DNA from 2 places in the Bacillus sp. OTU530 genome. Region 2 is predicted to be linked to the other one. Evidence: a T-box and tRNA genes for the amino acid it is inferred to sense, from the RefSeq annotation. Region 2 holds a T-box; the other holds one or more tRNA genes.
What was found. A T-box is a leader RNA that pairs with one kind of tRNA and senses whether it is charged. The one in region 2 lies ahead of ileS (isoleucine--tRNA ligase), so its partner is inferred to be a tRNA-Ile.

Region 1 (12,433 bases), on a different contig from region 2:
TCGGTTCCAGTTTCGATTATGCCGTCGTTCTCGAATAATTTTCACAAGCTCATATTTCCCTTCACACTCCCTGCGTGACAAAAAAAAGCTCATGACAATCGCAATAGTAAATAAGGTTAATGAAAGAATGAAAATAAAAGTATATCCATTCCATCTTTTCATGTGAGAAATCACATATCCGGCCAAAATAGGACCGATCATGCCAGCAAGTGATGTTAGCAGCCCTAGAAAGCCATTGAAAAAATCTCTCGTTTCCGGCTCTGTAATTTCAAATGTAAGTAAATTAAATGCGAGCCAATAAAACCCATAGCCAATTCCAAGCATGCTTCCGATGAGTAAAATATATTGTGAGGCATTTGTTCCAGTCCATAAAACCGTAATAAAAAAAGCGGCAAGTGCGCTCATTCCTAAGCGCAAAATAATGATGCGATCCACATTTTTCGCCAGCTTCCCTGCACATGCGAACGTAATCGGCTGTGCTATCACAACAGCTAAATTATACAATCCAATGTTCAGAAAATCCTTCGTTTGCTTCCAAATGTAGATGTTCACGAACGTATTGGATAACGAAATAGCTAATGTGTACAACCCGCCGATTGTTAACAGCAACACGAGATCACGGTTGATTTCCACATCTCCAATTAAATGCTTTGTTTTCATCATTTAAAACTCCCCTTTACTTCAAAGCTTAGTCTTCCGAGTTAGGGGAGAATTATGTAAGAAAAAGGGGAGTTGATGAGGCGAAGACAGAGGCATAATTGTACTTACATTTAATCACTTAAATTACCAATTATGCAAAATTACCCTTTAACTAGAAATTTATACCTTCTTACAATAAAAAAACAGGCCGAATGAGCGGCCTGCTAAATCATTATTTTGCTTCTTGGTAACGTTTCTCAACAGCGTTCCAATCCACTACATTCCAGAATGCAGAAATGTAGTCAGGACGACGGTTTTGGTAGTTCAAGTAGTACGCATGCTCCCATACGTCTAATCCAAGAACAGGTGTTTTACCTTCCATTAATGGAGAGTCTTGGTTTGGAGTGCTTGTTACTTCGATTTCACCGTTGTTTACAACAAGCCATGCCCAACCAGAGCCGAAGCGAGTTGTAGCTGCTTTTGCAAACTCTTCTTTAAATGCAGCATAGCTGCCGAATTTTGCATTGATTGCTGCAGCAAGTTCGCCTACTGGCTCACCGCCGCCATTTGGAGAAAGAATTGTCCAGAATAAAGAGTGGTTTGCATGGCCGCCGCCGTTGTTGCGAACTGCAGTACGAATTGCTTCTGGTACTTCTTCCATGTTAGAGATAAGTGCTTCTACACTTTTCGCTGCTAATTCTGGATAGCTTTCCAAAGCTGCGTTTACGTTTGTTACGTAAGTGTTGTGGTGCTTTGTGTGGTGGATGTTCATTGTTTCCTTATCGATATGAGGCTCTAATGCATCATAAGCGTAAGGTAATTGTGGTAATTCATATTTTGCCATTTTGTAATTCCTCCCGTATATATGTACTCGGACGTAAGCTCGTCTGCCTATAGCCCATACTTATTGTACACTATTTTTTCAAGATGGAAAATAAATCTGCTGCCGGTTTGTACAATTTGAAATACGAATCCCTCGTAAAAAGCGTCTTGTACTAGGTAAAACAAAAACAGCTTTTATCGGCATCGCTGATTGGCGAAGACAGAGGCGTAGTTGCCCTTACACCGTACTCCTAAAATTTCTCGCTACGTCCAATGGTCTTCCAGCTAGAAATTATCCTTTCTTACAGTATAAAAAGCCCCCAATTCGGGAGCTTGCGCTGTTAGATATATGTATGGCAGAACGGAAAAGGTGGGATTCGAACTCACGCACGCTTGCACGCCTACCACATTTCGAGTGCGACCCCTTGAACCAATTGGGTACTTTTCCAAAATGGACCCTGTAGGACTCGAACCTACGACCGGACGGTTATGAGCCGTCTGCTCTAACCAGCTGAGCTAAGGGTCCTTGATAGTAGCGGCGGAGGGGATCGAACCCCCGACCTTACGGGTATGAACCGTACGCTCTAGCCAGCTGAGCTACACCGCCATGAAAGCCTTCACATTTGAGACATATATAAATTTATCATATGTAAAACAATTGTGTCAATCATAATTATTCCATATTCTTGTATATTTTTCCATAGCTATTCCTTGTTCTTCTTCTTCTTGCTGCGTTACAATAAAAGTGCCGAATTTTAAAATAATAAGGAAGTGAAATCATGTCAATATTCCAGCAGTTGTACAAAAGCTTATATTCTCCAAAAGTTATGGCACGCTATCGATTTCAAAAAATCGGAAAATCAATTTTATACATATTCCTCCTTTCTTTACTTATGCTTATTCCGGAAATGGTTCATTTGACAAATTTGGTACGTACAGAACTATCTCTTGTTGAACGAACTGTACAATCAGAAATTCCAGAATTTACAATCGAGCAAGGAGAACTAAAAGCGGATATACAGGAACCGATTCTAAAAAACGAAAATGATTTTGTATTCTTGTTTGACCCAAATAGCGAGGAACTTCCCTCTTCCCTCACACATCAGGATGGCTTATTTTTCTTAAAACATAAAGCCATTCTTGTCTCGGATGCAAACAATGAAGCATATACATATTCGTTACTAAACGATACTACGATCTCGAAAACGGATGTAGAAGAATTTCTTAGCATGATTAGAAGCATTTATCCGATTGCCTTAGTCGTTTTAGGTGTGCTTTTGTATTTATTTGACAGTTTTATCATGTTATTTGGTGTGACCGCTCTTGCTTTCATTGGCAGGCTTATTGCTGCTCAAATGAATCGCAATGTTAACTATAAACAGGCATGGACGCTGACAGCTTACAGCTTTACAATCCCAATCGTATTTTTTATGGTTATGAAGTTTTTAAGTATAACGGTCCTACATTCGTTTTTAATCTTTGTCGTTGTTTCGTGTTTTGTTCTTTTCTTAACATTAAAAGAAATTCCTCCTATAAAAGAGAAAAAAAACTTGTAAAAATGCCGCCTATTGCGGCATTTTTTTATAGGACAAGCATATATTCTCTACAAAGAAGGAGGAGAATGTATGAAACGCATCGGCATAACACTGTTTGTTTTACTCATTGGATACTCTTTATTTTACGATATAACTGTTGGCACACTGCCGCTTCTCAAACCAAAAGCACAGGAAGCAACTGCAAAGCCTGCGATGGGTTCCAGCACAAGTGAACAAAAACAAGCCGATGCTGCATACAAAAAAATCGAGGTCAAAAGCGGCGATACCGTTCTGTCCATTGTAGAAGCCATTAGCAAAGAAGGAACGTTACCTTCTGTAGATATGATTACAAATGATTTTAAAAAGCTAAATACAAACGAATCCCCATCTAAGATAAGAATAGGAAAGACATATAAATTCCCATTATATAAATGAAGAACCTCTTACTTTTATTCTTTATGCCTAAAAAACAGACCTTTAAAGAAAACTCGCCGATTGGCGAGCCCTGCCCTTGGGCGAAGACAGAGGCGTAGTTGCAATGATACTGTATTCCTAAAATTTCCCGCTACGTCGAATTGGCTTCCAGCTGGAAATTTATACTTTCTTACAGTGCAAGAAATGTGAAAGGCGCAGCCTGATGAGCAGAAAGAGGCTGAGTCGCTCTTTTACGTAGCAAAACAGTTATTTCTATAGTAAAATTAACTAGAACGACTCTACTGTGGTAGTAGTTGCGTAAATAGCACTCGTCTGCTGGCTATCGTTCGCCTACAGCATACAAGAGTCGCAAAGGAAACCGCAAAAAACTGTGGCGCGAAACTAAAACAAGAGTACGGGCTAGAATCCTCTATCTTCAATCGAAGGAGCTTCCTTTGGGAAGGCAGAGAGCTTAAGACAGTACTCATATGATCAGGAGGAAAGCAGCCATTACGGTTAACTCTTTTACAAGGAGAGCGATATGTTCGTGAATGAAATTACACATCGTACAAAAACCCGACCGGTGAAAGTCGGAAACTTAACAATCGGTGGAAATAATGAGTTAGTAATACAAAGTATGACAACAACGAAGACACATGATGTCGAGGCAACAGTGGCAGAAATTCTCCGTCTAGAGGAAGCAGGCTGCCAGGTTGTTCGTGTTGCCGTTCCAGATGAACGTGCTGCAAACGCCATCGCCGATATTAAAAAGCGCATTAATATTCCTCTTGTTGCAGACATTCACTTTGACTACCGCCTTGCTTTAAAGGCCATTGAGGGCGGCGTAGATAAAGTGCGTATCAACCCAGGAAATATCGGAAGACGCGAAAAGGTAGAAGCAGTGGTAAATGCCGCAAAAGCAAAAGGGATTCCAATTCGAATCGGTGTAAATGCTGGTTCTTTAGAGCGTCATATTCTCGAGAAATACGGTTATCCAACAGCGGACGGCATGGTAGAGAGCGCCCTTCATCACATTAAGATTTTAGAAGACCTCGACTTCCATGATATTATCGTATCCATGAAGGCATCTGATGTAAATCTGGCAATCGAAGCATATGAGAAAGCAGCGAAGGCCTTTCAATACCCGCTTCATCTTGGTATTACAGAATCAGGAACATTGTTTGCCGGAACAGTAAAAAGCGCAGCAGGTCTTGGTGCAATCTTAAGCAAGGGTATTGGCAATACATTGCGCATTTCCTTAAGTGCCGATCCAGTAGAAGAAGTAAAGGTTGCACGCGAATTACTGAAATCATTTGGCCTTTCTTCCAATGCTGCTACGTTAATTTCATGCCCAACGTGCGGCCGCATTGAAATTGATTTAATTAGCATTGCGAATGAAGTGGAAGAATATATCTCCAAAATAAAAGCACCGATTAAGGTAGCTGTATTAGGCTGCGCCGTAAACGGCCCGGGAGAAGCACGGGAAGCGGATATCGGTATTGCCGGCGCCCGCGGTGAAGGCCTCCTCTTCCGTAAAGGTGAAATTGTCCGTAAGGTACCGGAATCTGTAATGGTAGAGGAATTGAAAAAAGAAATAGATAAGATTGCTGAGGAATACTACGCTGAAAAAGCAAAACAAGAAACAAAATAAACAGCGGACATCCAGCATGATGTACAGACTAAACATAATCAATACAAGAAAAAGAGCTTGGAACGTCTTCCAAGCTCTTTTTCACACTTTAAGCAAAAGTCCCTTGTTTTATTTTACACAAACCGGACATTTCCCGTATATTTCGAATTTATGTCCTGTTACCTCAAAGCCTTCAAATCCCGACAAGGATACATCCATCGGGCAGAGGTGAACCTCCTTCGTTCGCCCACAGTCGAGACAAATAAAATGATGGTGGTGCTGTGTCGTTGAACATGTAAAGCGGAAATGCTTCTCCCCGTTCAATTCTGTTTGTTCTAAAATACCAAGCTCCACAAAAAGAGCTAAATTACGATAGATGGTATCAAAACTTAAGCCTGGATAGGTATCCTTCATATTTTCCAACACGTCTTTTGCCGTTAAATATTTATTATGTGAAGAAAATAGATTCAGCATATCTTCACGCTTTCCCGTATGCTTGAAGCCTTTTTCCTTCATTAGCTTTAACGCTTCTGTCAGATTCATGTCCATCCCTACTTTACGCTGTTTTTTTCTTTTTCCACATGATCGCTCCTACCAAAATTGCAACAGCAATCATCACAATTGTCCCTCCTGGAGCCAAATCCAGTTGATATGAAGTGATAAGTCCTCCCACAACAGCCAGTTCTCCAAAAAGAATAGAAAAGAAGATAGTCTGTTTAAACCCCCTTGCAATGCGGATACTCGCCGCCACTGGTAAGGTCATGAGCGATGATACAAGTAAAATGCCGACAACTCTCATAGATGCAGCAATCACAAGAGCCACCAGTACAATAAAAATGAAATGAATCCATTTCGCACGCAGGCCCGTTGCAGTTGCATACTCCTCATCGAAGGAAAGTAAAAACAGCTCTTTATATAGGAGGAAAACTGTTGCAAGAACAAGAACAGCTATGCTGATAATAACCGTAAGATCTCCCTTGCTTACCGCACTGATGCTTCCGAATAAATAGGAGAATAAATCGGTATTAAATCCATTAGCCAACGAAATAAAAATCACACCAATACCGATGCCTCCCGATAAAATAATCGGCACTGCCAGCTCTTGGTAATGCTTATATACAGCCCGCAACTTTTCAATGAAAAGCGCTCCGCCAATCGAAAACACCATCCCCATATATAAAGGGTTGATAAATCCGCCCGGAAATAATGTTTTCTCCAAAAGTAAGCTTGCGGCAATACCAGAAAGCGTTACATGGCTAAGCGCATCGGCAATAAGCGACAATCGCCGAATGACAATAAACACGCCAAGCAGTGGGGCAACAAGACCAATAAGAACAGCGGCATATAGCGAATTACGCAAAAAATCATACTGCAAAAAATCTTGTATCATCTTGTCCCTCCGTGGTGCTCATGACTATGTTCAAGCAGATGAATATGATGCCCATAAAATGCTGACAAATCATGGTTCTTCCGCTCCTCAAATAGCTCTGTCTCTCCATGAAAATGCAAGTGCTTATTCAAACAAGCAACATGCGTTACCTTTTCTGTAATAGCTCCGATATCGTGTGTAACAAGAATTAGCGTAATTCCCAGCTCTGTATTTAAATGCTCCAGCATACTGTAAAAATTTTGCACATTCTCAGCGTCAACACCTACTGTCGGTTCATCCAAAATGAGCAACTCCGGCTCACTTACAAGTGCCCTGGCAATAAAAACACGCTGCTGCTGTCCACCCGATAATTCTCCGATATTACGGTTCATAAATTCGCTCATCCCAACATCCGTAATGGCTTGTTTCACCTTTTTCTTTTGTGACTTATTCAAAAATCGAAACAAACCCGTCTTTGATACAAGCCCCATCGATACTACTTCAAATACAGTAGCCGGGAATCCAGAATTAAAGCTATTTGCCTTTTGTGATACATAGCCAATCTTATTCCAGTCTTTAAACTTGCGACTATCTATACCAAATAACCGAATCGTTCCCTGCTTTGGCTTTACAATCCCCAATATACATTTTAGAAGGGTGGATTTACCGGATCCATTTGGGCCAACAAGTCCAAGAAAGGAACCCTTACGAACATGTAAATGAATATCCTCCAGCACCTTTTGATCCTCGTACTGAAACGATAAATGATCAATTTCTATAATATGATTCATCATATCTCACCTTTATAATTCAGAATTCTTCCGATTTATATCTGTTCGAATTATAGTACAGTTCACACCAATTGTAAACTCATTTATCTTACACTAGACTAGATCTTTTCTATACTCCTGCCTGCCGCACGAAAAAACAAGAGATGGCACCATCTCTTGTTAATGAATTGCAGACTTAAACTTTGCACCTTTTGTTTCCTGCGTATTCATAATTGTAATAAATGCTTTTGGATCAATTTCGTGCACAATGCTTTTCAGCTTCGTTACCTCAAGGCGAGTAATAACCGCATAAATAACCTCTTTCTCTTTATCCGTGTATCCTCCCTTGCCAACAAGCTTCGTTGTACCGCGGCCAAGACGGTCCAAAATGGCATTTGACACATCCTCATAATAGTCTGAAACAATAATCACTGCCTTTGTTTCATCAAGACCTTGAATGACCGTATCAATGGTTTTAAATGCAATATAATATGTCATCACTGAATACATCGCCTGCTCAAGCCCAAACACAAATGCCGCCCAAGCAAAAATAAAGATATTCATAAACATCACGAACTCTCCAACAGAAAAGGGCAGCTTCTTTGTAAGCAGAATTCCTAAAATTTCTGTTCCATCCAAAGAACCCCCATGTCGAATTACAAGCCCAACGCCAACCCCAAGAGTTAAACCGCCAAATACAGTAGCTAAAATCGGATTTGTTGTAAATGGCTGAAAGTGATGAAGCACTCCTTCAATAACAGCAAGGCAGATGACTGCAAAAATTGAAGAAAACATAAATGTTTTTCCGATTTGTTTGTACCCGGAGTACATAAAAGGTAAATTCAGGAGGATTACTAAAGTGGAAAAGTTAAGCCACCAGACACTTTGCGGTACAATAAAGTCCAAAATGAGGGAGATACCAATGATTCCGCCATCAATAATTTTATTCGGAATCAAAAATAGCTCAATCGCTACTGCTGCACAAGCCGCCCCAATCATAATCATCACTAAACGATATAAAATATGACCTAAGCTTTCTTTTTTATGTTGTTTATTCCCCATCGCTTCTCCTTTACAAGATTACTATTTTATGCCTACGTGTATACTGCTATTGTGACATTTTACACAAAGTTAGATAAACTTTATTATACCATACTTTTCTTCAAGTTGGGAAAACAAAGGAATATGAACAAGCTTCCTTTACATATATTCCGTTAGATAGCGGAAAAGGAGGAAGCGTATGAACTTCATTCAGCAAATTGTAAATAAAAAGCTAAACAACATCACAACGAATGAATTGCTGAAATTAAGCAAGGAGTATCAAATTCCCATTACGGAAGACCAAGCACAAAAAATTGTTTCCCTCATAAAAGGGAAGAATATTAACATTTATAGTCACATAGAGCGAATTGAACTTATCAAACAAATCGCACAGGTAACCTCACCATCAACAGCGCAACAAGTAAATATATTGCTGCAAAATCTGCTAAACTAAAAAGGAGGAGTGAGCCCTCCCCCTTTTTGGTACATAAGGCTGTCTCCTCTTAAAAACTCGCCAATCGGCGAGTTTTCTTCACAACATGATTTTACTCAAAATCTCCGGGTCAAAGGTTCGGCTTTGCAGCATCTCAATTTCCTGCTTATATGGAGCTTTTTTATTATTTTTATCTTCTCCGACATAAGGTGTTTCAAGGATTTTGGGAATGTGCTGCAGCTGCGGGTGATGGACAATATAGCTAAGCGTTTCAAAGCCGATATGTCCAAATCCAATATTCTCATGACGGTCTTTATGCGTACCGCGTTCGTTTTTACTGTCATTAATATGCAGCACGCGAATGCGATCAATACCGATAATACGATCAAACTGCTCTAGTACCCCGTCAAAGTCATTTACAATATCATAACCGGCATCGTGTACGTGACATGTATCAAAACAAACAGACAGCTTCTCGTTATGCGTTACCCCTTCAATAATTTTAGCGATTTCCTCAAAACTTCTGCCGCACTCAGAGCCTTTTCCAGCCATTGTCTCCAAAGCAATTTGCACTGTTTGATCTACAGTCAGCACTTCATTTAAACCTTCAATAATTTTAGCGATGCCAGCATCTGCTCCTGCTCCAACATGCGCTCCTGGGTGCAGGACAATTTGCTTCGCCGCTTGCAATGCCTCAGTCCGCTCAATTTCCAGACGTAAAAAATCAACCCCGAGCTGAAAGGTATCAGGATTTTGCGTATTGCCGATGTTAATAATATAAGGAGCGTGCACAACAATCTCCTCAATGCCATGCTCCTGCATATGAAGAAGCCCCGCCGCTATATTCAAGTCCGCAATCGGCTTGCGTCTCGTATTTTGCGGCGCGCCCGTATACACCATAAATGTCGTAGCCCCGTAAGAAACGGCTTCCTCACTTGATGCAAGCAGCATTTTTTTACCGCTCATTGATACGTGTGAACCTATTTTCAGCATCTATATCACCTCATTTGTTTACTAAAGAAAACTCGCCGACTGGCGAGCCCTGCTCTTGGGCGAAGACAGAGGCGTAGCCCTACTTATACTGTATTCCTAAAATTTCTCGCTACGTCGAATTGTCTCTTAGCTAAAATTTACACTTTCTTACAGTATAAAAAACGAAACAAAGGAGCACGCCCCCTTATTTCGTTTTCTTACTGTATCTCCGCTTAATTTTCTCTCGTTCTTCATTTAATTTTTTCTTATATCCTGGCTTAACTTTAGTTGGCTTCTTGATAACCTTCTTCGCCATAACATCCATCTCATTTTCTTGCTTTTTGCGGCTTTGACGCTTTCTGCGCGGACCAAGGTCGACCCATTCACCGCTTCGCAAGTCAATATGATGGAATTCAATCTTGCGTTTCTCAAGCTTATCTAGTGCTTCTTCATCACTTGGTTCGTAAATTGTAATGGCGGTTCCAGAAAAACCAGCGCGTGCCGTACGGCCAACGCGGTGAATATAGAAATCCAGATCATCAGGCAGTTCATAGTTCACAACATGACTAACTCCTTCGATATCAATACCACGAGCCGCTAAGTCTGTCGCAACAATATATTGGTACTCTAATTCATGCACTTGCTTCATCATTTTCCGGCGTTCACGCGGTGCCAAATCACCGTGAATGCGGCCAACCTTTAATCCGCGCTCCGCTAGCGCCTGCGCAACTTCTTCTGCATTCTTTTTCGTATTTGTAAATATAATCGCCAAATACGGCTGATATTGCATCAGAATATCTTTCAATAGATCCTTCTTATTACGATGGCGCAGCGGTATAATCGCGTGCTCAATGTTTTGTGCGGCTGCCTGATTCGGATTGATATGTACATACTCTGGATTTTCCATATACTTTTTCAAAAACGGCTTAAGTTTTTCAGGAATCGTTGCTGAGAAAACGAGCATTTGTAATTTTTGCGGCATCCGCGCTGCAATTTTATCAACATCTTCAATAAATCCCATATCAAGCATTAAATCTGCCTCATCGACAACAATGGTCGAAGCTGTATGTACAAATAATGCCTGCTCCTCGACTAAATCGTGGATGCGTCCAGGTGTACCAACAACTATATGCGGCTGCTTTTTCAGCTTATCAATTGTACGCTGCTTGTCCGTTCCACCAACAAAGCAACGTGCGGTGATCAGCTGTTCCTCTTGGCAGAATTTCGTAAGCTTTAGAATTTCTTGATAAATTTGCTGCGCCAATTCACGTGTCGGCGCTGTAATTACAGCCTGCACTTCTTCCTGCTGTGGTTGAACTGCCTGTAAAATTGGAAGTAAGTACGCGTGTGTTTTACCGGAACCTGTTTGTGATTGACCGATAACACTATGTCCTTTTTTCGCAATCGGAAAAATTTTACACTGAATTTCAGTTGGCTCTAAAAAGCCCAGATCCTTCACAGCCTTTAATAAAAACGGCTGAAATACAAACTGTTCAAATGATGCTGTCATCTGTTCCACCTTCTTTCTCCTTATTTAACGCACAAATCAGGCAAGTTATCATTATAACGAATTCTACATGGAAAAGCTATTATTAGTTTGATGCTATGCTTGGAAAACTAACCTCTTTTCTTGTTGCTGCATATGGTAGTGTATACACCAACAAGAAAGGAGTGCTTTTTATGAGCCAGCCACAAATACCTCCCCGCCAACCGATGATGTACATGCCGCAATCACACCCATATCCAGCTGGAGGAATGAGAAGGGATACGCAGCAAAGGCGAACGCAGCAAATGCCGATGCAACAAATGCCAATGCAGCAAATGCCGATGCAACAAATGCCAATGCAGCAAATGCCAATGCAGCAAATGCCAATGCAGCAAATGCCAATGCAGCAAATGCCGATGCAGCAAATGCCAATGCAGCAAATGCCGATGCAGCAAATGCCGATGCAGCAAATGCCGATGCGGCAGATGCCGATGCAGCAAATGCCAATGCAACAAAAACGGCAAGGAGGAATTTTATCAAAGCTGTTTGGAAAGAAAAATAAAAATTCGCAAGATACCGGTTCACCCTTTATGCCAAACAACAACTACGGCTCCCAGACGCAGCAGCCTATGATGCATCCCCGTCAACAACCGGCAGCCCAGACAAATACCCGGATGATCCCGCAGGCTGCAGCAACAAGCGCTGCAACAGCAAGCAACACAGGAGGAATTGGCAGTTTTTTTTCTAACTTGGTCGCCAACCCTTCCGCTATCGTAGGAAATGTAGAAAAGATTGTGCAAGTTGCGCAAACTGTCACTCCCGTTGTGCAGCAATATGGCCCGCTTATGCAAAAATTCCCAAACTTGACGAAAATTTTAAGTGCACTTACCCCTAGCAGCAATAAGGAAACAACAACAGAGGCAGTAACAGAGGCAACAACAGAGAAAACAACAGAGAAAACAACAGAGAAAACAACAGAGGCGACAACACCGGCAGCACCAATAGCTGTACAAGAGGAAACGTCAAAACCAACAGCTAAGAAAGAAGAGAAGAAACAGAATAATCCAACAGTAGAAGACACACAAACGCCGCCACAGCAGCCAACTTCACCTGCTGCCACGAAAACATCATCACCAAAATTATATGTATAGCTTTGTCAAGGCTCCTCTCCTCCTTTATAATGAAGAAGACTAGCTGGTGAAAGTCCTTGCTAAAAAGGAGAGGAATACGATGAAGGTAATTAAAATTGCCCCACGCGGCTATTGCTATGGGGTGGTAGACGCGATGGTCATTGCGCGCAATGCGGCGCTTGATAAAGATTT
Region 2 (12,433 bases):
TTAAAAGGGCATTACTAGTAGTATATACTCACTTTATCTTCTATATCCACTTCGCTCAGAGCTACAACTATCCGCTCCTCGCTGGATGTTGGAATGTTTTTGCCGACATAATCGGCGCGAATCGGCAATTCGCGGTGACCGCGATCGACAAGCACTGCCAATTGAATTTGTGAAGGTCTTCCTATATCCATAAGTGCGTCCATTGCAGCGCGTACTGTTCTGCCCGTATATAGTACATCATCTACGAGCACGACTTTTTTATTGGTAATATCGATGGGAATGTCTGAACCCTTCACGAGTGGATCGTTATCTTGTTGAAGCGTCAAATCATCACGATACAACGTGATATCTAGTTCCCCAATCGCAACTGCTTTTCCCTCAAATTGCTCAATCCGCTGTGCCAAACGTTTTGCTAGAAAAATTCCTCTCGTTTTAATGCCAACGAGAACAAGCTCCTCTATTCCTTTATTGCGCTCTACAATTTCATGGCTAATGCGTGTTAAAGCGCGACGAACCATTTGTTCATCCAATACAACCGCTTTTTCCGTCACTTTTGTTTCACCCCTAGGCTGTTATCGTCAGGAAACTATCGTTTTTCTACAAAAAAAAGGTCCTCTCGCCGCGTGCGCAAGAGGACCTTCGAAAAAGGGCATACATCACCCTATTTCTTTCAAACCGTCTCCTTCTCAACCTCACGGGGCTGCGTTAAAGGACTTATTAAGTTGCTAACATTATCTCAATATTTCTTTAACCTGTCAAGATAATCGATGCAAATATTCAAGCAGATGTGCGAAATCTTGTGGAAGAGGTGCTTCAAACTCTATGTACTCCTCTGTTCGAGGATGAGTAAAGCCTAAAATACCAGCATGAAGCGCTTGACCATCAATATCAAGTGTTTTCTTTGGACCATATTTCGGGTCTCCCGCAAGCGGATAACCGATATATTTCATATGAACGCGAATTTGATGTGTTCGTCCCGTTTCAAGTTGACATTCTACATACGTAAAATCCTTAAAGCGCTCGAGAACGCGAAAATGTGTAACGGCGTGCTTGCCATTTTCATCAATTGTCATGCTTTGACGGTCTACTTTATCACGACCAATCGGCGCGTCAATTGTTCCCGTATCATGCGCGATTACCCCGTGCACAATCGCTTTGTATCGTCTTGTGACCGTCTTTGCTACAAGCTGGTTCACAAGTGACTCGTGCGCCATATCGTTTTTTGCAACCATTAGTAAGCCAGATGTATCCTTATCAATGCGATGCACAATTCCTGGGCGCATCACCCCATTAATGCCCGACAAGTCTTGACAATGATACATTAAGCCATTTACAAGCGTGCCCGTTACATGACCTGGCGCCGGATGCACGACCATACCGCGCGGCTTGTTCACAACAAGCACATCACGATCCTCATAATAAATCTCCAGATCCATTGGCTCTGGTAATACGTCAAGCACCTCTGGCTCCGGCACTGTAACAGTAATGTCATCTCCTGTTTTCGCTTTATAATTTCCTTTCACGGCTTGCCCATTAACAGTGACAACTCCGTCTTTAATCCATTGCTGCACTTGCGAACGTGACCATTCCGCGTTCATGCCCGCAACAATCTTATCAATTCTCTCTTTATTCTGCTCGTCTGTTACCTTTTGCTCTACAACCTCTTGCATACTTTTTTCTACTCCTTCGCTTTCTTGCCTTCAAGCAGCGTTTGAATCAGGATGAGCGCCACCCCAATGCAAAGCGCGGAATCAGCGACATTAAACACCGGAAAGTTGTAAGAAAAAATATACGTGTGGATAAAATCCACTACCTCTTTCCGCCATACACGATCGATGAAATTTCCGATTGCTCCGCCTAAAATGAGCGCCAGCGCCAATCCTAAAAACTTGTCCCGCTTCCCGTACTTTTGTATATAATAGATAACCCCAATTACAAAAACGACTGTGATGATATAGAAGAACCACATTTGATTTTGTAACATTCCCCATGCAGCTCCACGATTTCGGTGAGACGTTATGTACAGCACATTATCAATGATCGGAATGCTCTCACCCAGCTCCATATTTTTTACGATGAGCCATTTTGTGAACTGATCGATTGCTAGTACAACTAGCGCCATTAAATAATATATCATTCTTCTTTCCCCCGCCATGACAGTATACTTCAAAAGTGTAGCATACGTCTAAGCATTTCACAATGAATGGCTTCATCCGGGGAATAAAATGTAACACAACGTATATAATAACAATGTCATTTTTCCCTATACTGTTTTTAAGCGTTCATATAAAAGTTCATTAGCTGTTCGTGCTGTGGGCATAATCCGGAGCTGCTCTAGCGGCAGAAGCTTTCCTGTTTCCTCACAAACACCATACATTCCTATTTCCATTTTCAATAAAGCCCGCTCTACGTCCTTTAAATCCTCTTGAATATGGTGCAGCAGTGTTTTTCGTTTCGCTTCCTCTTCAGACATTACTAGGCCATATTCCTCGCTTGTTTCCATCCTGTATAAACGGTTTTGTTCCTGTTTTAGCCGTGCCTTTAACTCGCGTTTCATCAACTCAAGCTCATACTTAATTTCAAAGTATGTTGCAATATTCACGCTGTCATCCCTCCATCACCGTTTAACGTAGCTTTAGTTTGTCCGAAAAGTCCGCTCTTACAAGGTACAAGTTTTTCCTATAAGGTACAAAAAGGGATTAACCCATACGCAGATGAGTTAATCCCCTTTTTTTACTTCACATAGTTTTCTTTGACAACAGTCGCACAGCGCAGACATAGAGTCGGATGCTCGTTGTCTTGGCCTACTTCCGTAGAAACAGTCCAGCAGCGTTCACACGTTTCGCCTTCTGCCTGCTTTACAATAACAGCAGTGTGCTCGTATTTATGTGCTTCAGCTGGTGCTTCCTCAATTGTTCCCGCAACCTGGAATCCAGATACGATAAACAACTGCTTCACATCCTCTTGAATCGATGCGAGCAACGCATGCATTTCCTTTGTTGGATACAAGGTGATGCTTGCGTTTAGTGATTTACCAATAATTTTTGCGTTACGCGCCTCCTCAAGCGCCTTTAACACATCATCGCGTAAACTTAAAAACGCATCCCACTTGCTTTGCAGTCCTTCAGCATTTGCCACTTCCACCGCTTCCGGCATATCCGTGAGCTGGACGCTTTCCTCGCTTACCTCAGGCACATACTCCCATACTTCATCAGCAGTATGCGGTAAAACAGGGGAAACGAGCTTCGTTAATGCCACAAGCACCTCGTATAATACCGTTTGGATCGCACGACGATCGCTATTATCAGTGCCCTCGATATATAAAATATCTTTAGCAAAATCTAGATAAAACGCACTTAAATCAATCGTACAGAAATTATGAAGCGCGTGATACATTCCTGCGAAATCGTATGTTTCGTACGCACCTTTTACTTTATTGATTAGGTTGTTGAGCTTCACAAGCATATAGCGATCCACTTCACGAAGCTGCTCAACGCTTACTGCGTGCTGACTTGGCTTGAAATCAAATAGATTTCCAAGCAAGAAACGGAACGTATTACGGATTTTGCGGTATACTTCTGCAACCTGCTTTAAGATATCATTAGAAATACGTACGTCGGATTGATAATCAACGGACGCAACCCATAAACGAAGAATATCCCCGCCCAATTGATCCATAATCTTTTGCGGAACTACGACGTTTCCAATGGATTTACTCATTTTGCGGCCTTCTCCGTCTAAGACAAAACCATGACTCAATACACCTTTATACGGTGCTTTTCCTGTTACTGCCACTGCAGTTGACAAGGAGGAGTTAAACCAGCCGCGATATTGGTCAGAGCCCTCTAAATACAAGTCTGCTGGACGCTGCAGATCATCACGCTCTTCTAGTACAGCCTGATGAGAAGAACCGGAGTCAAACCAAACATCCATAATATCCGTTTCTTTACGGAAGCGGCCGTTCGGGCTGCCTGGATGTGTAAAGCCTTCTGGAAGCAAATCTTTTGCTTCGCGCTGGAACCATACGTTTGAACCATGATCACGGAAAAGAGCAGCTACATGTTGAATTGTCTCATCTGTAATGATAGCTTCGTCATTTTCTGCATAAAATACCGGAATTGGAACACCCCATGCACGTTGACGGGAAATACACCAATCACCGCGATCACGCACCATATTATACAGGCGTGTTTCTCCCCATGCCGGTACCCATTTTGTTTCCTCTACAGCCTGCAGCAATTCACCGCGGAACGCAGCAATAGACGCAAACCACTGTGCCGTCGCCCGGAAAATGATTGGCTTTTTCGTTCTCCAATCATGCGGATAGGAGTGTGTAATAAAGCTTAGCTTCAGTAACGCTCCCACCTCTTCCAGCTTTTGGCCGATTGGTTTATTTGCCTCTTCATAAAACAGCCCTTCAAAGCCTGGCGCATCCTTAGTCATGCAGCCTTTGTCATCAACCGGACATAGCACATCCAGACCATATTTTTGACCAACAATAAAGTCATCTTCCCCGTGGCCCGGCGCCGTGTGTACGCAGCCCGTACCCGCATCTGTTGTAACATGCTCCCCAAGCATAATGAGGGAATCACGGCCATACAGCGGATGCTTCGCTACAATATACTCCATTTCGCTTCCCTTTAATGTTCTAACAACCTCAGGGTTTTCCCAACCGATTGTATTTGCCACAGACTCTAGTAGCGCCGAAGCAATAATATATTTCGCACCGCCAGCTTTCACTACGCTATAGTCTAACTCCGGATGGATGGAAATACCAAGGTTCGCCGGAATGGTCCATGGCGTTGTCGTCCAAATGACAAACTTCTCATCGCCCTCTAGCACGCCTTTTCCATCCTTCACATCAAATGCTACGTAAATGGAAGGAGATTTTTTATCCTTATACTCAATTTCAGCTTCAGCTAGTGCTGATTCGCTTGTCGGAGACCAGTATACTGGCTTTAAGCCCTTATAAATATAGCCCTTTTTCGCCATATCACCGAATACTTTAATCTGCTGCGCTTCATATTCCGGCTTTAATGTGATGTACGGATTCCACCAGTCACCGCGAACACCTAGGCGAAGGAACTGCTGGCGCTGACGATCGACTTGCTCATACGCATATTCTTCACAGAGCTTACGGAACTCGGCAATTGTCATTTCCTTGCGCTTTACGCCTTTATTCGTTAACGCCTGCTCAATCGGAAGTCCATGCGTATCCCAGCCTGGAACATACGGTGCGTTATAGCCGCTCATTGATTTATAGCGAACGATAAAATCCTTTAACACCTTGTTTAATGCGTGACCCATATGGATGTCACCATTTGCATACGGCGGTCCATCATGCAGTACAAATAGCGGACGATCCTTCGTACGCTCTTGCACCTTTTCGTAAATGTTCATATCAGCCCATTTCGCCTGGACATCCGGCTCGCGCTTCGGCAAATTGCCGCGCATCGGAAAATCTGTTTGCGGCATTAATAATGTGTCTTTATACTCCATAGTAATCCTCCTAATATTTTAGAAATAGGCACAAAAAAAAGACCTCCTCATCCCCAAAAAGGGACGAGAAGGTCTCCCGCGGTACCACCCTTATAAATACAGACGTATGCCTGTATCCACTTCATATTCGTAACGCGAATGCACGCCTGCGCTTACTGATTGGTTCAGCGCGGAACTCCAGGGTGATATTCCTTTTTTCTCCTTAACCGGGCTCTCACCTTCCCCAGTTCGCTATGTAAGGATGTAAAAAAGTACTTGTCCCTATCTCCGTATTTATCGATACTATTTGTTATTGAATTATATGTAATTCTCGTGAAAACGTCAAGCTTACAAGGATGCTTCTTCACGCTTTAACAATTGAGATTCCTCAAGCTCCATCAGCTGATCCCAATCATCATTGCTAAGCATATCGAGCTGCGCTTCTAACAGCATGCGAAAACGTGTGCGAAACACCTTCGATTGCTTTTTCAATTCCTCAATATCAAAAGAAACCTTTCTTGACTTGACAAGCGCTTCATTAATAATGCGATCCGCATTTTTTTCCGCCTCGCGAATGATAAGCTTTGCCTCTTTTTGTGCATTCCGCTTGACCTCTTCCGCCGCTTCCTGCGCAATTAAAATGGATTTATTTAGCGTGTCTTCAATGGAGGAGAAATGATGAATACGTTGCTCCAAATCTGCCGCCTTTTCCTCTAACATTTTTTTCTCGCGGAGAACCAGCTCGTAGTCCTTAATAACCTGGTCTAAAAATTCGTTTACTTCATCCTCATCATAACCGCGAAAGCCGCGGCCAAATTCTTTGTTATGAATATCTAACGGTGTTAAAGGCACCTATGCCACCTCCAAGTAGTCATCTAAAAATACAGTTTGATATATGTGTTCGACAAAACAAAAGTGTTTCCTTCCCGCAGCCCGCTTATTTTCGCAGTCCGTATAAGATTCTCCATTTATCGCGTTTTGATTTTCCGTCTACCGACAACAGCTTCCCCCGCCCGTATCCCCGGACAGAAAAGGCATCTCCTGCATAGCACTCATATGAGGGCTGCTCTACAACCTTCCAATTCACCTTGACAAGGCCGTTTTTAATGAGCGGAGAAACTTTCTGTCTGGACAGATTAAATATTTCAGCAATTAGAACATCTAGACGCATGGAAGATACAGTACCTGATTTCTCCAGCCATTCCTCCTGCTGATGTAAAATATTCTCTGACGAAACGAGTGATAACGAAATAGCCGCCTTCCCGACAGCTTGTAAATTCAGGCGAATATACTCTGTCACCTCTTGCGCTACGGCCAGTTGAATCCGTTCCTGCTGCAAAACAATATCGCCGTACTTCCCCCGCTTCATACCAAGGGACATAAGTGCCCCGAGTACTTGTCGATGCTCAATCGTATGGAATTTAGATGCATATGAAATTTCAAGCGTTTCCACTTGAAATTCCTGGGGGTCAGGCTGGATATAGGACGGATAAATAAGCGCTCTCTTTCGTTCGGCTTGTTCAAACGCACCAAAGAATTGCACAGCGGCATCTGATTGACTGCCAATGATAACAGACAGAATTTGCTGCTCACGCGGATCAAGAAAATCCGTCAATTTCATTTTATGATACTGCTCAGCCGCCTCTTTCCACTCCAATGCTTGATCAACAAGGACGGCCTCTTCAGCGCGAAAATGATTATAAATGCTCATAGTATTCTCCCAATTACAAGATCATCTCTACTAAACGAGCCAAACCAATTTTCGCAAAGCGTAAAATAAGGATGGCTACAATTGGTGAAATATCAATCATGCCAAGCGGTGGAATGAAGCGGCGAAACGGCTCTAAATACGGATCGCAAATGCGAGCCAAAAAGTGTCCAAAACTTGAGTCTCGTGCACCCGGCAGCCAAGAAAGTAAAATATATACGATTAAAGCGTAGTAATAGATATCAAATAGTAAAAACAAAGCATTCAACACAACGCTCATGATGCTTACCACCTTTTATTGTTGGATTCTTCTGACTCACCGAGCAATTCGGAAATTGATCCAAGAATATCTACATTGTCCGGTGTACATAAAAAGGTTCTCACACCCAATTTTTGAATATCACCGCCGATTGCGTACACTGTACCGCTCATAAAGTCCACCATCCGAAGCGCCTGATCCGTCGGCATACGCTGCAGATTCATCACAACGGCACGGCGTCCTTTTAAATGGTCGGCGATAGCCTGTGCCTCAGCATAAGTGCGCGGCTCAAGCAGTACTACCTTAGCACCCTGCTTCGCCTTCTCAATACTTACTACATTTTGTTTTTGCGGCGCTTTTGGCAGCTGGATATCTTCGTCCATAGATCGCTCTCTCTCTCCCTCATACAAAATCCGTGCTTCTTGTTCCTCCGGTGTGTCAAAGAAGAAATCTTTGACCTTTGTCCAACTCATAACTTTTCCCCCTTTATCCTACTAAAATTGTTCCTAAGCGGATATATGTCGCTCCCTCTTCTACTGCGATGGCATAATCATTAGACATACCCATTGATAATTCTCTGCAAGGGGCATGCGGCATATCTAACGCTTGTACATCTTGCTGCAGCTTCTTGAGCATTTGGAAGCATGTTCGGATTTCTTCTTCATCACTAGTATGAGGAGCCATTGTCATCAGCCCTACAACATGTATGCGATCAAAAGAGGCAAGTTCCTGAATAAATGGCAGCAGCTCATTTGGCTCAAGCCCCTGCTTTGTTTCTTCATTCGATGTTTTCACCTGTACGAAGCAAGAGATGCGGTGCTCAGCCCGCTTTTGGATCTCCTGTGCAAGCGAGATACGATCAAGCGAATGCAAATAATGAATTTGATTGATTATATCCTTTACCTTTCGCGTTTGAAGGGATCCGATGAAGTGCCAAACGGCATCCGCTCCAATCACTTCATATTTCGGCAAAAATCCTTCATTTCGATTTTCGCCAAGATGCTCAATCCCGCTTGCAAGCACCTCCCTTGTTTTCTCAATTCCTACTGTTTTTGTTACCGCTACAACGGTTACATCCTCTATAGAGCGACCTGACCGTTTGCAGGCCTCTTCAATATTCTGTTTGACACGCATGTAATTCTCTTGTACTGTCAACTGCCTAAACCTCCTTAAACCCAATAAAACTAAGCATACGGCCTGTTTTCCCCTGATCGCGGCGATGCGAGAAAAAGAGTGCCTCCTCGCAGCTCGTACAAAACGAAGAAACAGCAATATTCTTCTCCTTGAGTCCTTCCTGCAAGAAAATCAGACGGTTGATTTCTTTTAAATCCAGCGCATATTGCCCCTTTGAAATCATCCGATGCGGAACAGCTCCTTGCAGCTGCAGCTTCATTTCTTCAAGCACACGGTCATCAACAACATAGCAGCATCCGCCAATCGACGGACCGATAGCCGCAAGCACGTCAGAAGGGGAAACCCCTTCATCCTGCTGCCATTTCCGAAGCATTTCACGTGCAATTCCCTTTGCAGTTCCCTTCCATCCCGCATGCGCCAGACCTATCAACTGATGCTTTGGTGCATAAAAGTAGAGAGGGACGCAATCCGCGTAACAGGATGTAAGAAAAACGCCGGATTCCTTTGTATATATGCCATCTGTACCCGGCACACCGTCCGCGTAGGAATATACGCCTTTTCCGCGCTCAGCATCGCCAACTCTTTCCACCTTGTTGTCATGCACTTGCTCGGAGCAAATCCACGTATGTAATGGGAAATGCAGGCGGGAAGCAAGGATGCGCCGATTCTCATGCACCGCAGCTTCCTCATCTCCCACATGCAGCCCTAGATTCAGGGAGGAGAAGTATCCATTGCTTACACCGCCCTCACGCGTTGTAAACCCGGCTATTACATCTTCCCATCCAGCTAGATGCAGCATTTCTTCTCTGTATTGAAACGGCTCTTGGTTCATCAATATTCGCACAGGAGACCCTTACCTCAAAATCTGTGAAGGGCGTAGCCCAATAAGCAAGCGGGGGAGGAATATTCGTTGGCCTTCGCCAACACTTCTCCTGCACTTCCTCCTTTTCTTATCATAATCGTCTTATCTAAGTAGCGTAAAGCTAACACATCTTACTGGCATAAAATTTATGGTACTTGTTGTCTATTTTACCATACTTTTATTTTTCCATAAGGATAACATAAAAAAAAAGAACAATTTGTAATAAATTTCATGAAAGTGTCGTTGTTTGTATTGGGCTTGGCGATGACTCGCTGTTAGAAGCGCGCACCAAAATAACATCCTCCCCAATTTTCACAATATGCTTCCACGGTACAACAATTTCTTCACCTTTTCCAAACAAGCCAAGACCTCTTCCTGGCTTTGCAATAATTACCGCTTGAATCTTCCCTGTATGAAGGTCGATGTCAATATCCCCAATATTCCCCAGCTTCCTTCCATCTGATACATTCACAACATCTTTTAGCTGAAACTCCGATATACGAATCATGGGCATCCTCTCCTTTTATATTTAATATATGATGAGAAAGAAGCAGGTAGAAGGTGAAGAAAGATAGAGAATGTGTTCTTTGTCAAAAAGTAAGAAGAGCCCGCCAAATTGGCGGGCTCTTATCCTTGAATCGTCTTATTCATTTGTTTAATAGCACTTTTCTCCAAACGAGAGACTTGCGCCTGCGATATTCCAATTTCCTCAGCGACCTCCATTTGTGTTTTCCCTTGGAAAAATCGCTTGCGAATAATCATTTTCTCTCGATCGTTCAGCCTCTTCATTCCCTCTTTTAAAGCAAGCTCCTCTACCCATTGCTCATCACGCTGCCTGTCATCGCTAAGCTGGTCCATCACAAAAATAGGATCGCCACCATCATTGTAGATAGGCTCAAATAATGAAACAGGATCTTGAATAGCATCTAGAGCAAACACAATTTCTTCATGCGTTACACCAAGCACCTCAGCAATATCCATCGCAGTCGGCTCTTTGGAGTTTTCTGCCATGAGCTTTTCTCTTACCTGCAGCGCTTTATAGGCGATGTCTCTCAGCGAACGCGACACGCGAATCGGGTTGTTATCGCGTAAATATCTTCGGATTTCTCCGATAATCATCGGTACAGCATACGTTGAAAATTTAACGTTTTGACTCAAGTCAAAGTTATCAATCGACTTCATGAGTCCAATGCATCCGACTTGGAACAGATCGTCAACAAACTCTCCTCTGTTGTTAAATCGCTGAATGACACTGAGGACAAGCCGCAAGTTGCCGTTGACCAATTTTTCTCTCGCGCTGTTATCTCCGCCTTGCATTTCTTGAAACAGCCTTCGCATTTCATCGTTTTTCAGTACTGGAAGTTTAGATGTGTCTACACCGCAAATTTCTACTTTGTTTCGTGTCACTGTCTTTCCCTCCTACTGGGAGTTGCTGTACAGTGTAAAGTATCTCCTTAGGAGGGAATTTTATGCACAAGCTATACTAGACCATTTTATTGAATTCCTTGCGAAGGCGTTTAATAATGCGCTTTTCCAAGCGAGAAATATACGATTGTGAGATGCCAAGCATATCGGCAACATCCTTTTGTGTTTTTTCTTCACTGCCATCTAGGCCAAAGCGAAGCTCCATAATTTGCTTTTCTCTGTCATTGAGCTGATGCAATGCCTTTAGAAGCAAATGCCGATTCACATTGGCTTCTAAGTCCTTTGTAATAATATCATCCTCTGTACCAAGTACATCGGATAACAGCAGCTCATTACCGTCCCAATCAATATTTAACGGCTCATCAAACGACACCTCGGAACGATTTTTGTTATTTCGTCTTAAATGCATTAAAATTTCATTTTCAATACAGCGTGAAGCATACGTGGCGAGCTTAATCTTTTTCTCGGGATTAAAGGTATTGACCGCTTTGATCAGCCCAATCGTGCCGATACTAATTAAATCCTCAATGTTAATACCTGTATTTTCAAACTTTCTCGCTATGTACACAACGAGACGCAAATTTCTTTCAATCAGCAGCGCACGGGCAGTTTCATCACCTTTTGGCAGCTTCTCAAGAAGCATTTCTTCCTCTTCTTTTGTTAAAGGAGGTGGCAGCGCTTCACTTCCGCCGATATAGTAAATTTCATCGGTCTTAATTCCAAGTTTTCTTAATACTTTATACAAGAGATATGTCAGTTTCAGCCTAATACTCGCCATATTTCCTCCTCCTAATCATCGTATTACGCAGACACAATGTCAGCAGATACAAACATTTTCGGATGCAAAATACATGAATATTCGTGGTCGGATGAAAGCTTCGTATCAGATAAACCGATGAGAATACGCGTAACGCGAAGAAGTTCGTTCCCCTTATAAATGCGAACTTCATCCGGCTTCACAGCGAGCAAAAAGCCATGATTTTGCCCGACAACACGGTACGGTACAATGCGAAGACGCGTTGCCCACTCTGGTTCTTTCTCATTCCACTCAGGCAGCGCCTGTTTAAGCTGAGCCTGCTGAAGGAGCCAATCTGGAAACAGCTCTGTGGCACAAGCAGCTTCTAGAATCATAACTGGTGTTTTTGTGAGAGGATCGTATAGCTGGTTACCGCTGTCAATCAACCCGCTAAGCTGTAGAGCTGCTCCATTTATGGCAATCTCTACTTTGACAATTTGGTCATAGCGAATTTCTGTCACTTCAATCTCGCTGATTCTCTTTTTGGAGAAGTAATACATAAGAGGAAACCCAAATACAACTAGTGTCCAACTAATAGGATCACCAAACGAAAGACTTCTTGCAGATATAACTCCTCCCATTAGCTGATTGCTTTGCATAAAAAAATGCACTCCGATAAGCCCACCGCCGACCATAAATGTAACAAAATAAAACATGAGCAGCGTTTGTACAAAGGTGCGAATCTTCGTGAATCCAAAAGTTGCATATACAATAAGTACAGAATACAACAGCTTCATCAGCGGCTGCGTCATCGTAGCTGCATAAGGAGTA

Region 1: it has a tRNA-Ile gene. The T-box ahead of ileS (isoleucine--tRNA ligase) is inferred to sense a tRNA for this amino acid. The anticodon was not compared.

Annotation. Positions count from the first base shown of each region.
Region 1 covers NZ_JASATP010000008.1:11,813-24,245, forward strand. Annotated here, with positions in the region: gene AAHB12_RS07915 (MFS transporter) at 1-660, opposite strand, end outside; gene sodA (superoxide dismutase [Mn]) at 872-1,483, opposite strand; tRNA gene AAHB12_RS07925 (tRNA-Ser) at 1,824-1,909, opposite strand; tRNA gene AAHB12_RS07930 (tRNA-Ile) at 1,914-1,987, opposite strand; tRNA gene AAHB12_RS07935 (tRNA-Met) at 1,995-2,068, opposite strand; gene AAHB12_RS07940 (DUF1189 domain-containing protein) at 2,241-3,017, shown strand; gene AAHB12_RS07945 (hypothetical protein) at 3,087-3,431, shown strand; gene ispG (flavodoxin-dependent (E)-4-hydroxy-3-methylbut-2-enyl-diphosphate synthase) at 3,952-5,061, shown strand; gene AAHB12_RS07955 (Fur family transcriptional regulator) at 5,170-5,583, opposite strand; gene AAHB12_RS07960 (metal ABC transporter permease) at 5,597-6,430, opposite strand; gene AAHB12_RS07965 (metal ABC transporter ATP-binding protein) at 6,427-7,200, opposite strand; gene AAHB12_RS07970 (YitT family protein) at 7,360-8,241, opposite strand; gene AAHB12_RS07975 (DUF2624 domain-containing protein) at 8,420-8,674, shown strand; gene AAHB12_RS07980 (deoxyribonuclease IV) at 8,753-9,646, opposite strand; gene AAHB12_RS07985 (DEAD/DEAH box helicase) at 9,831-11,135, opposite strand; gene vrrA (VrrA/YqfQ family protein) at 11,306-12,262, shown strand; gene AAHB12_RS07995 (4-hydroxy-3-methylbut-2-enyl diphosphate reductase) at 12,342-12,433, shown strand, end outside.
Region 2 covers NZ_JASATP010000003.1:94,125-106,557, reverse strand. Annotated here, with positions in the region: gene pyrR (bifunctional pyr operon transcriptional regulator/uracil phosphoribosyltransferase PyrR) at 15-551, opposite strand; gene AAHB12_RS03085 (RluA family pseudouridine synthase) at 756-1,670, opposite strand; gene lspA (signal peptidase II) at 1,679-2,137, opposite strand; gene AAHB12_RS03075 (TraR/DksA family transcriptional regulator) at 2,264-2,557, opposite strand; gene ileS (isoleucine--tRNA ligase) at 2,734-5,499, opposite strand; T-box leader at 5,556-5,776, opposite strand; gene AAHB12_RS03065 (DivIVA domain-containing protein) at 5,827-6,330, opposite strand; gene AAHB12_RS03060 (YlmH family RNA-binding protein) at 6,416-7,189, opposite strand; gene AAHB12_RS03055 (YggT family protein) at 7,203-7,466, opposite strand; gene AAHB12_RS03050 (cell division protein SepF) at 7,472-7,918, opposite strand; gene AAHB12_RS03045 (YggS family pyridoxal phosphate-dependent enzyme) at 7,932-8,600, opposite strand; gene pgeF (peptidoglycan editing factor PgeF) at 8,605-9,411, opposite strand; gene AAHB12_RS03035 (YlmC/YmxH family sporulation protein) at 9,671-9,949, opposite strand; gene sigG (RNA polymerase sporulation sigma factor SigG) at 10,069-10,848, opposite strand; gene sigE (RNA polymerase sporulation sigma factor SigE) at 10,925-11,644, opposite strand; gene spoIIGA (sigma-E processing peptidase SpoIIGA) at 11,668-12,433, opposite strand, start outside.